One region of the Glutamicibacter sp. AOP12-B1-11 genome, then DNA from elsewhere that is predicted to be linked to it. Evidence: riboswitches for the same ligand, from Rfam matches in the RefSeq annotation. Region 1 holds a riboswitch; the other holds the start of a gene.
What was found. A riboswitch is a leader RNA that binds a small molecule or an ion and turns the genes downstream of it on or off. The one in region 1 is predicted to bind S-adenosylmethionine.

Region 1 (5,590 bases):
TGGACTTGCCTGCGGAATTCGGTCGAGAGGCGCAGGTCCAAGGGCACTTCGAATTCCTGCCGGTCCCCGGCAAAGTACTCTTCGAGCTGCCAGGCGACATTGTCCAGTTTTGCTGGCGCGCGCAAGATCCGCGCACCCACTTTGCCGGACAGGATATCGAGGATCGATTCATGCCCCTCGCTTTCGAAGGCGACCCGAACCAGCCCCACCTCCGTGCAGGCCATAAGCAGCCGCCCGATGGGCGAATCCACTACCCGATAGGCGATATCGATCAACTGCTGCTCCCCCGCGCTACGCTCCAGGCGCGTATGGAGCTCGCGCAGCAGCTGCGCCTCGGATGAGGTCGGGTTGGAGTCTGGAGTTTGCGTGTTCATCGGTCGCCTCCTGGTAGTTGATCCTGCGACAGGTGGGTTCGCAGGTTCTTGATTCCGTCGGCTGAAGCACGCCGGGCAGCATCCGCGCTGCCGGAGAGAATCTCGGCGATTTGGGCATAGCCGAGCCCACCCAGATAACGGTAGGCCACGACCAGCCGCTGCTTTTGTGGCAGCAGCTTCACTGCCTGCCACAGCTCCATGTTTGCCACGTGGTCCTCCGCGCTGGTCTCGGACGATGCCCGAGTGGCTGGCTGGACCTCTGCTTGGCTGAGTTCTGGTTTGTGCCGGCGGAGCTCATCGACGGCCTTGCGATGGGCGATGCGCACCAGCCACGCCTGGACATTCGCCTCCTCATCCAGCTCCGGGTACGCCTTCAGCGCGGAGAGAAACGTTTCGGACCAGGCATCCTGCGCGCGGTGCTCATCGAGCAGGGCGCGGCAAACCCGAAGGACGCTCAGCCCGTGGGCCTGGACGATGCGTTCGAATGGCTGTTTCATGCTGCTCCTGGTTCGGTGCTTTCACCATGTAAACGTACCGCCGCGATGTTTTGTGAGATTTCGTGGGGATTTTTCTTCGAGAAAGATTCTCCGCGGCTGCCTAGCGGTGCTTAAGCAGTACCGGCCCGGTGCCGGATAATCACTGGGTGGCAAACGAGCCTAGCGGGCGTCCGCAAGATCGTGTTCCTGAACGAGTTCGGCGAGCCGGGCAAGGCTGACCGGAATGACTTCTCCATTTTCCACTCCCCGCTCGGCGCGGGTCCCGGCGAGCGCGTCGCGGGTGATGCGCATGGCGGCCCCATGGCTGACCACCAGCATGCGGCGGCCGGGGTTTGCCTGAATCAGTTCGGTCAAGGCGAGCAGCATCCGCTGCAGCACCAGTTCACGGCTCTCGGCTTGCCCCGCCAGCGCAGCCGCTTCCCGCTCGGTCACTTCGATCATGACCCGCCCTTCGAGCGGACCGAAGCCGCGTTCAACCGCGTGAGCAACCGGGGCACCGGTGTCGACGCCGAGTTCCGCGGCGATGAGCGCGGCGGTCTCCTGGGCGCGGGACAGCGGGGAGGCGAGCACCAGATCCCACCCCTCCCCCATGAGCGCTCGCCCGGCCGCGCGCGCCTGTTCGCGGCCGGTCTCGTTCAGCTCGATGTCCGTGCGGCCCTGGAGCCGACCCGCAAGATTCCAGTCGGTCTGCCCGTGTCGTACCAGTGCTAGCGCGGTGTCCATAATTCGAGCATATGGTAACCGCGGCGCCGCACCCGAATCAGTCTGCGCTTCAACCTTCGCAACCTTAGGACTCATTGTTGGGTCATCCCAGGACATATTGACAGACTATTACTTAACCATCCCGAGCGGCCGAGAGATCTGGTTTGATGACGCCGCAGCAACCTGCCACAGCCGGTGGATCAGGTGCTACCGCCAGAACCGATGGAGCTGCTTTCCACTGGACTCCAGGGGTTATGCGACATTGACCCGGGATTCCTGCCGAAGACCCAGTCGACAAGGAGTCGTAAGCCACCATGGCCGACCACAAGTTTGGATTCCGCACCCGCGCGCTACACGCAGGCGGCACCCCCGATGCCGAGCATGGCGCACGCGCCGTGCCGATCTACCAGAGCACCTCATTCGTCTTCAAAGACACCGATGATGCGGCGAACCTGTTCGCCCTGCAGAAATACGGCAACATCTATTCGCGCATCGGCAATCCGACCGTGGCGGCTTTCGAGGAGCGCATGGCCTCCCTCGAAGGGGGCATCGGCGCGGTAGCCACCGGCTCCGGCATGGCAGCCGAGTTCGTCACCTTCGCGGCGCTGGCACAGGCCGGAGACCACATCGTGGCCTCTTCCAAGCTCTACGGCGGCACCATCACCCAGCTGGACGTCTCCCTGCGCCGCTTCGGCATCAACACCACCTTCGTCGATTCCAACGAGGCGGCCGACTTTGAGGCTGCCATCCAGGAAAACACCAAGGCCGTCTACACCGAGATCGTGGCGAACCCCTCCGGCGACATTGCAGACCTGAAGGGCCTGGCCGAGGTGGCGCACCGGCACAACCTGCCGCTGGTGGTCGACTCCACGCTGACCCCGCCGTACCTGCTGCGCCCTATCGAGCACGGTGCGGACATCGTGATCCACTCGGCGACCAAGTTCATCGGCGGCCACGGCACCACCTTGGGTGGTGTGGTCATCGAGGCCGGCACCTTCAACTGGGGCAACGGCAAGTTCCCCACTATGACCGAACCGGTGCCGAGCTACGGCAACGTGTCCTGGTGGGATAACTTCGGCGAGTACGGCTTCCTGACCAAGCTGCGCAGCGAGCAGCTGCGCGACTTCGGTCCCTCCCTGCCGGCCCAGTCGGCCTTCCAGCTGCTGCAGGGTTTGGAGACGCTGCCGCAGCGCATGGACAACCACTTGGCCAACGCGAAGCAGATCGCCGCGTGGCTCGAAGCCGATGACCGCGTCGGCTATGTGAACTACGCGGGCCTGGAATCCCACCCACAGCATGAGCGGGCCACCGAATTGCTTCCCCTGGGCGTCGGCTCGGTCTTCAGCTTCGGCGTGAAGGGTGGGCGTGCGGCCGGCACCAAGTTCATCGAGGCGTTGCAGCTGGCCAGCCACCTGGCGAATATCGGCGATGCGCGCACCTTGGTGCTGCACCCGGGCTCCACCACGCACCAGCAGCTGAGCGCCGCGCAGATGATTGCCGCCGGCGTTCCGGAGGACCTGATCCGCTTGTCGGTTGGCCTGGAGGACGTCGAAGACATCATCTGGGACCTTGATCAGGCGCTGAGCGCCTCGCAGGCAGCCACCCCTGACGAACAGCTCGACACTCCCACCTATGACGGCGCCGCCTGCGCCGTGCCAGCCGCTTCGAAGGGAGCGAACTAATGAGCATCGAAGAACGCACCTGGCAGGCGCCCGGCGCGGCCGAACGCCTGCAGATCCTGCGCGATACAAAGGTCATCGCCATTGTTGGCGCCTCGAATAAGCCCTCGCGTGCGAGCTATTTCGTCGCCACCTACCTGCTGTCCTCCTCGAAGTACAAGGTGTACTTCATCAACCCGGTGCTCGACGAGATTCTGGGCCAGCCGGTCTACAAGTCGCTGGCGGATCTGCCGGAGACCCCGGATCTGGTTGAGGTCTTCCGAAAGCACGATGACCTTCCCGGCGTACTGGATGAGGCCGTGGCGGTGGGCGCGAAAACGCTGTGGCTGCAGCTTGGATCCTGGCATGAGGAAGTCGCCGCACGCGGCGAGGCGGCGGGCCTGAACGTGGTCATGGATCGCTGCGTCAAGATTGAGCACGCACGCTTCCACGGCGGCTTGCGCCTGGCCGGCTTCAACACCGGAGTCATTTCTTCCAAACGCCAGATCCTGGCGTAGCGCTCGGCTCAATACCTCGATCGGTGGGTTCCCTCTGCGGAGAGGACCCACCGATTTTTGTCTTTTGAACGGATAACCCCACGCAAGCAAAGATTAATCCACAATATTTTTGGATTTCATCTTGACTACCCCACGCAAACGGGCATAAAGTCATGGAAACACAGATTCGTGTGTTGTAGATCATGACTTCATGGAGGCGCAGATGTTTGCCGAGGAAAGACACCGGCTAATCACTGATCAGTTGGCGAATGCCGGGAAAGTAACCGTCGCTCAGCTGGCCCAGCGCTTCGAGATCACCGCCGAAACGGTCCGCCGCGATCTGGCCCAGATGGAATCAGAGAACCTCTTGCGCCGGGTGCACGGCGGTGCGGTCGCGGCCAGCGAGGCGAGCACCCGCGAGGAAAGCTATGTAGCCCGCACTGCCATCCACGCCGAGGCCAAGGCCCGGATTGCCCAGCGCGCGCTGAGCCTGCTCCCGGTCTCCGATGCCTCGGTCATTCTCGATGCGGGAACCACCACCGAGATTCTCGCCGAACGCATGGTGAAAACCAACGCAGGGTCGGGGCTCGTGGTGATCACCCACGCGCTGCCGATCGCCACCGCGCTGATGCAAAGCCCGCAGATTGCCTTGGAAATGATTGGCGGACGAGTTCGCGGAATCACCGGCGCCAGCAGCGGGGCGCGCACCGCACAGGAATACGCGAACTACCGCGCAGACATTGCTTTTATCGGAACCAACGGCCTGCATGCCGGCTTCGGGCTGAGCACCCCGGACCCGTTGGAAGCCGCCGTCAAAACGGCGCTGGTCGCCAGCGCCCGCCGGGTGGTCCTCCTGGTGGATTCCTCGAAATTCGAGCAGGAAACCCTGGTCCGCTTCGCGCGGCTGGACCAGGTGGACACGATCGTCACCGATCACGCCCCGGAAGCCGAGCTGTCCCGCGCCCTGGAACTAGCCGAGGTAGAGGTAGTGGTCGCATGATTATCACCCTGACCTGCAACCCGGCCCTGGACAAGACCATCGAGCTGCTGGATCCGCTGGCCCACGGAGCGGTCCAGCGCGCGGCCAGAAGCCACACCCAAGCCGCCGGCAAGGGAGTCAATGTTTCCCGGGCGATCTCGATCGCCGGTGCCCAGAGCCTGGCATTGCTCCCCGGAGCGGCCAATGACCCCTTGATCGCGGCGCTGCGCGGCGACGGGCTTGAGTTCAAGGCGCTGCCCATCGATGGGCCCTTGCGCACCAACATCGCCATCACCGACCCGGACGGCACCACCACGAAGATCAACGAATCGGGTCCGGTGCTCACGGCCGAGGCGCTGAACGCACTGAGCGCGCTGGTGCTGGAATCCGCTGGCGCAGCCCAATGGGTGGTGATGGCCGGCTCGCTGCCACCGGGAGCACCCGCAGATTTCTACGCCCAGCTCACCGCGGCACTGCGCGATGCGCTCGGGGTGAATTGCCCGAACATCGCCGTGGACACCTCCGGTGAACCGCTGCGCCAGCTCTTTGCCCACGGCCCAAGCCACGTCCCGGATCTGATCAAGCCAAATGCCGAGGAACTGGCCGAACTGGTGGGCTCGCAGCTCACCGAGGAGCAGCTCGAGGCCGACGCCGAGCTGACCGCGAGCACCTGCCGCGACCTGCTCGAACGCGGGGCCGGCGCGGTGCTTGCCACCCTCGGAGCGCACGGCGCCGTGCTGGCAACGGGCCAGGGCGCCTGGCATGGCTGGCACCAGCCGATCACCGCCCGCAGCACCGTGGGCGCCGGAGACTCTTCGCTGGCAGGCTACCTGCTAGCGGCCATCTCCGGGGCAGCACCGGATCAGTGTCTTGGCTCCGCCAT
Region 2 (5,590 bases), on a different contig from region 1:
TAAAACCATGAGCGAACAGGAGCAGCCCCGGCTAGGCAGCGCACTGGCGCAAAAGGTCGTCGACACCATCGCGCCGACGATTAACCGCCATGTCAATATCATGAATTCCCACGGGGTGATCATTGCTTCCACCGATGCGGCCCGCATCGGAACGCATCACGAGGGCAGCGCCGAGGCGATCCGCCGCAACCAGATCATCCGCGTCAGCCAGGCCGATGGCAGCGCCGGAACCCAGCCCGGGGTCAACGTTCCGCTCACACTGGATAATCAGCTGTGCGGGGTCGTCGGCGTCACCGGAGCCCCGCATGAGGTCGAGCCGCTAGCCGATCTGATTGCACTGACCGTGCAGTTGCTCTTCACCCAGGAACGCGAGCACTCGCGCAGTACCCGCCGTGAAACAGAAGCCCGGGACATTATCTCCGCGTTGCTGGCCGGATGGGCCGAGCCAGAAGCCATTGACCGGAGCCTGGCAGCGCACGGCCTGCGCGGACCAACGCAACTGGAGGCATGGATCCCGCGCAGCGCGCAGGATCCATTGCTGGATGTGCCGGCCGTTGAGGGCCGGCGCACTTCCTGGATCAACCTCTCCGGTGCGTTCTGGCGGATCCGGCTGGCGAACGAACCGGCCTTCGAGGAAGACCAAGGCGCAACGGAGCGCTATCTTGCCTCCGCCCCGGCAGAAGGCGCCGGACACCTGCTGGCCGAAGCCGAAGCCCTCCGTGCCCTCGTGGCGCTCCCGGCGCTGATACCCCAGCGACGAAACCGGGAGATCTGGAGCCCGGAAATCGCCACCGCTATCGCGCGCACACCGGCGCAGAGCCTGAGCCATATTGCCCGGCCCGCCCGGGACCTGAGCGAAGAGCAAGCGAAGACGCTGCTGGTCGTCACAGCCGCAGCATCGATGACCCAGGCCGCAACCGAACTGCACATACACCGCAATACCCTGGTGCAGCGTCTGGAGCGCATAGCCCTGATCGCCGGGGTGGACATCCGCCACACCGGCCAGGCGGTGCGGCTGCAGCATGCCATCTACGCAGCGGTCGCCCTAGACCAGAAACACATATTCTAGGAATTTCCGGCATAAGAATATGGGCGTGCGCCCATAGGCGATTGAGTCCGCAGTCCCTAGTATTGGCAAGATGCTCGAAGTTGAGCGCCCGCTGAACCGGTCCTCCCGGCCGAAACAGCCTTCGCAGGAAAAGCCTGAGCAGCTTGACCTGGCGGAATAGCGGGCGGCAGCAACGGGCCGGAACTCGCACCCAGAACGACCGCCTGCGCCATTGCAGGTTCGGGCTGGGGGCCACAGATATTGGCAAAGGAGCCAACTCGCCGTGTATGAACTCCTCGTTCTGCTGATCCTCGTGGTGGCCATTGTGCTGGTCACCGCACGCTGGAAAATCAGCCCCTTCCTCGCCCTCATCGGCGCGGCCATCCTCGCGGCCTTCGCCTACAAGATCCCCATCGCCGAGGTCGCCTCCACGGTGACCACCGCCTTTGGCAGCACCATGGGCAATATTGGCCTCGTAATCCTCTTCGGCACGATGATCGGCATCATCCTGGAGCGTTCCGGGGCCGCGATCTCCATGGCCGATGCGCTGATCAAGGTGCTGGGCACCAGATTCCCCAACCTGACGCTGTCGCTCATCGGCTACATCGTTTCCATACCGGTCTTCTGCGACTCGGGCTACGTGGTGCTCAACTCCCTGCGCAAGGCCATCACCCTGCGCACCGGTGTTTCCACGCTGGCCACCTCCATTGCCTTGATGACCGGCCTGTATGCCACCCACACCATGGTCCCGCCGACCCCAGGACCGCTGGCAGCCGCCGAGTCCATCGGCATCGCCGACAACCTCGGATTGATCATCGCCATCGGCCTGCCGGTGGCAGTGGTCTCGGCCATGGCCGGGCTGTTCTATGCCAGCCGCTTCAACAAGTCCACCTGGACTCCGCTGCCATCCGAGGATGAGAACGACATCGCCGAAATAGATTACGAGCAGCTGCGGGCAAGCTTCGGCAAGCTGCCAAGCCCTGGCTTGGCCTTCCTGCCGATCCTCGTGCCGCTGGTCTTGATCTGCGCGGCATCGATCGCCAAGCTTCCATCGCATCCCTTCGGCGAAGGCGCCGCACTGGAAGCACTGTCCTTCATCGGCACCCCGGTGATCGCGCTGATCTTCGGTTTGCTCGCCGCGACCTTGCTGCTGAACGGCAATAAGAAGCTTGCCGACTTCAACGAGCAGATGCACGAAGCCGTGCGCACCGCGGCGCCCATCCTGCTCATTACCGGTGCCGGCGCAGCCTTTGGTGCTGTGCTGGCAGCCTCGGAGCTGACCACGATCCTCTCCGATTCGCTCAGCGGCTTGGGTCTCGGACTGGCTGTGCCATTCCTGATCGCCGCGGCATTGAAGTCGGCGCAGGGCTCATCCACCGTATCGATGGTGACCACCTCGGCGCTGGTCGCCCCGATGCTCGGATCCCTCGGTCTGGACTCCGAACTGGGCATGGTGCTCAGTGTCCTGGCAGTTGGCGCCGGCGCGATGGTCGTCTCGCATGCCAACGATTCCTACTTCTGGGTGGTCTCCCAGCTCAGCCGCATCCCGGTGATCACGGCCTACAAGACCTTGAGCGTGGCCACCGCCATCCAGGGCACCGCCGCATTTGCTACCGTCTGGATCCTCGGGGCATTCCTGCTCTAGTAAATCCAAGAAGCCTGCATCAACCAATAACCGCGCCATCAGAGGATGGCGCGGTTATTGGTTTAACTGGCGGGATGGCCGCAATAGGCAAGGCAAGGCTGCAACTTCGAGCACAGCCCAGCTTTCCCCATTGGCTTGCTGGGCAAGGATTACGGGCATGGGAACAACGACCGGCAATCCGGCCATCCGGGATGCCTGATCGCTGGATCCATGATCCACCCCCGCATTCGCTGACGCTTATCGCTGTCGGCTAATTGAGAAACCGAGATCCCCCTGACAGGTGCCCGGACGATTGATGCTGGATCCGGATATCAAGCTCTCCGATCGCCGATGACGTAACCTCCAGAAGTATGACGGCGTCCCAGCGCCTTCGGGGCGGTCCAAGTCCGCCGGAAATCTCGCTTTATGACGACTTCTGACCGACTATTCCGTCGGATGACGTGCTCCTTCCATCCGCTCATGCCGCGGTGTTTCACTCGAAGTACCAACCATCCAGAGCGGCTGAGAGACCTGGCTCGACGACGCCGCAGCAAGCCTGCATTCCGCAGCTAGTGCTAACGCCAGGTTCGATGGATCAGCAGAAAGCAACTTTCTGCTTCCTTCGGAGCAAGACTCTAAGGGAGAACGAAAATGACCGTACTGAGCACGCAACTGCCCCGCGTTCCCTACACCGGGAGCGCAGACGAGGCCGAGCTCGCCCACTGGCGCGAGATCGCCGAGCAGGTCGCGGCCACCCTGGCCGCCGATGCGCTGGAGCGCGACCGCAAACACGAGCAGCCCTTCGCCGAGGTGCAGCTGCTGCGCGAGGCCGGGCTGCTGAACCTGCTGGTTCCGGCCGAATTCGGGGGAGCCGGAGCGCACTGGGCCACCGCCTTTGAAACCATCCGCATCCTGGCCGCGGCCGACGGGTCCATCTCCCAGCTGCTGGCCTACCACTACATCAACCAGTCCGGCATCGCCTTCTACGCTCCGGCCGAAGCCCAGGCCGAGTGGTGGCGGCGCACCGTGGCCGGAGGCTGGCTCTGGGGCGATTCGGTGAATCCGGTGGACCCGCAGCTGACGCTCACCGCGGAGGACGATGGCTTCCGGCTGAACGGTTTCAAGCGTTTCTCCACCGGCTCCGGAGTCGGCGAGATGATCGTCGTCAACGCCGAGGTCTCCGGAGGCCCGCGACACGGCGAAGTGTTGGCCTTCGTCCTCCCGCGCAACCGGGAAGGGCTGGAAATCGTCGATGACTGGGACTACCTGGGCCAGCGCTTGAGCGCCTCGAACTCGCTGAAGTACCACAACGTGCGCATCGAGGCCGCCGATCTGCTCGGGGCGGTGACCGACGAGCCGGTGTCCACCCTGCTCACCCCCGGGATCCAGCTGGCCTTCGCGAACTTCTACCTGGGCATCGCCGAGGGCGCGTTGGCCCGCGGCAAGCAAATCCTGCTGGGCCGCAAGAACGCCTGGTTCCTCTCGGCGGCGGAGACCTACTCCCAGGACGTCGTCTTCCAGCGCACCGTGGGCGAGCTGAAGGCGCGCACCGCCGCGGTGGCCGCCCTGGCCGAGAAGCTCGGCCGCAAATTCGATGCGCTGCTGGCCAAGGCCGGGAATGTCACCCAGCCCGAACGCGCGGCGCTGGCGGTGGAAATCGCCGAGGCCAAGGTGGTCTCCACCGAGATCGGCGTGGAGGTCGCCAACCGCATCTTCGAGGTCACCGGTTCCTCCTCTACGCAGAATGATGTGGGCCTGGATCTGTTCTGGCGCAATGTGCGCACCCACTCGCTGCACGACCCGGTGGACTACAAGAAAATCGAGGTCGGCGCGTACTTCCTGCGCGGGGAAACCCAGCCGCTCTCGCTCTACACCTAAACCTCAACCGCACCCACGGATTGGACCGAACTGATGACCGTACTTGCCACCGCCAACCGCCTGGCTGAATTGAAAACCCGCTTCGCCCCGCACTTTGAAAAGATCGCCGCCGGCGCCGCCGAACGCGACCGCAGCGGAGAACTGCCGCACCAGCAGGTGGCCGAGCTGGCCGCCGCCGGCTTCGGCGCATTGCGCGTCCCGGTCTCCCACGGCGGGGCAGGGGCCACCTTGGCCGAGCTCTTCGAATTGCTCGTGGACTTGGCCGCCGCGGACTCCAGCATCGCCCAGGCCTTGCGCGCCCACTTCGCCTTCGTCGAAGACCGCCTGGTAGCCGCCCCGGGGCCGGGGCGCGACAAGTGGCTGGCCCGCTTTGCCGCCGGGGAGTTGGTGGGGAATTCCTGGACCGAGATCGGCACCGTGAAGGTGGGCGAGGTGATCACCAAGGTCACCCCGGATGGCGAGGGAGGGTTCCTGGTCAACGGCACCAAGTACTATTCCACCGGCTCGATCTTCGCCGACTGGCTGGATACCTACGCCGAGCGCACCGATACCGGCAAGCGCGTGATCGCCGCGGTCAACCGGCACCAGCCCGGCGTGGTGCTGGCCGATGACTGGGACGGCTTCGGACAGCGCACCACCGGCACCGGAACCTCCACCTTCACCGACGCGGTCGTCGCCGAGGAGGACCTGATCGACTTCGACACCCGCTTCAAGTACCAGACCGCCTTCTACCAGCAGGTGCTGCTGGTGGTGCTGGCCGGGTCCGCCAAGGCCGCCGAACGCGACTTCGCCGCCGAGCTGAAGGCCCGCAAGCGCACCTTCAGCCACGGCGCCGCCAACGTGGCCGCCGAAGATCCGCAGCTGCTGCAGGTCATCGGCGAGGTGTCGGCGGCTGCGTTCGCGGCGGCCGGAACCGTGGAACGCGTGTCGCAGTCCCTGCAGGGAGCCTATGAAACCGCGCTGGCGCTGCACGAGGGCGAGGCGACGGCGGAGGAAGACGAGGCGGCCAATGATGCGGCCGAGCTGGCCAGTGCGCAGGC

Region 2: linked by a shared signal. The riboswitch ahead of ACT3UQ_RS14785 (acyl-CoA dehydrogenase family protein) and the one ahead of ACT3UQ_RS00800 (O-acetylhomoserine aminocarboxypropyltransferase/cysteine synthase family protein) in region 1 are both predicted to bind S-adenosylmethionine.

Annotation. Positions count from the first base shown of each region.
Region 1 covers NZ_JBQSYL010000001.1:151,126-156,715, reverse strand. Annotated here, with positions in the region: gene ACT3UQ_RS00815 (methylated-DNA--[protein]-cysteine S-methyltransferase) at 1-374, opposite strand, end outside; gene ACT3UQ_RS00810 (RNA polymerase sigma factor) at 371-871, opposite strand; gene ACT3UQ_RS00805 (histidine phosphatase family protein) at 1,031-1,669, opposite strand; SAM riboswitch class I at 1,708-1,802, shown strand; gene ACT3UQ_RS00800 (O-acetylhomoserine aminocarboxypropyltransferase/cysteine synthase family protein) at 1,888-3,255, shown strand; gene ACT3UQ_RS00795 (CoA-binding protein) at 3,255-3,749, shown strand; gene ACT3UQ_RS00790 (DeoR/GlpR family DNA-binding transcription regulator) at 3,952-4,728, shown strand; gene ACT3UQ_RS00785 (1-phosphofructokinase family hexose kinase) at 4,725-5,590, shown strand, end outside.
Region 2 covers NZ_JBQSYL010000025.1:62,609-68,198, reverse strand. Annotated here, with positions in the region: partial or broken gene ACT3UQ_RS14800 (aldehyde dehydrogenase family protein) at 1-11, shown strand, start outside; gene ACT3UQ_RS14795 (CdaR family transcriptional regulator) at 8-1,069, shown strand; gene ACT3UQ_RS14790 (GntP family permease) at 1,332-2,693, shown strand; SAM riboswitch class I at 3,179-3,269, shown strand; gene ACT3UQ_RS14785 (acyl-CoA dehydrogenase family protein) at 3,324-4,550, shown strand; gene ACT3UQ_RS14780 (acyl-CoA dehydrogenase family protein) at 4,584-5,590, shown strand, end outside.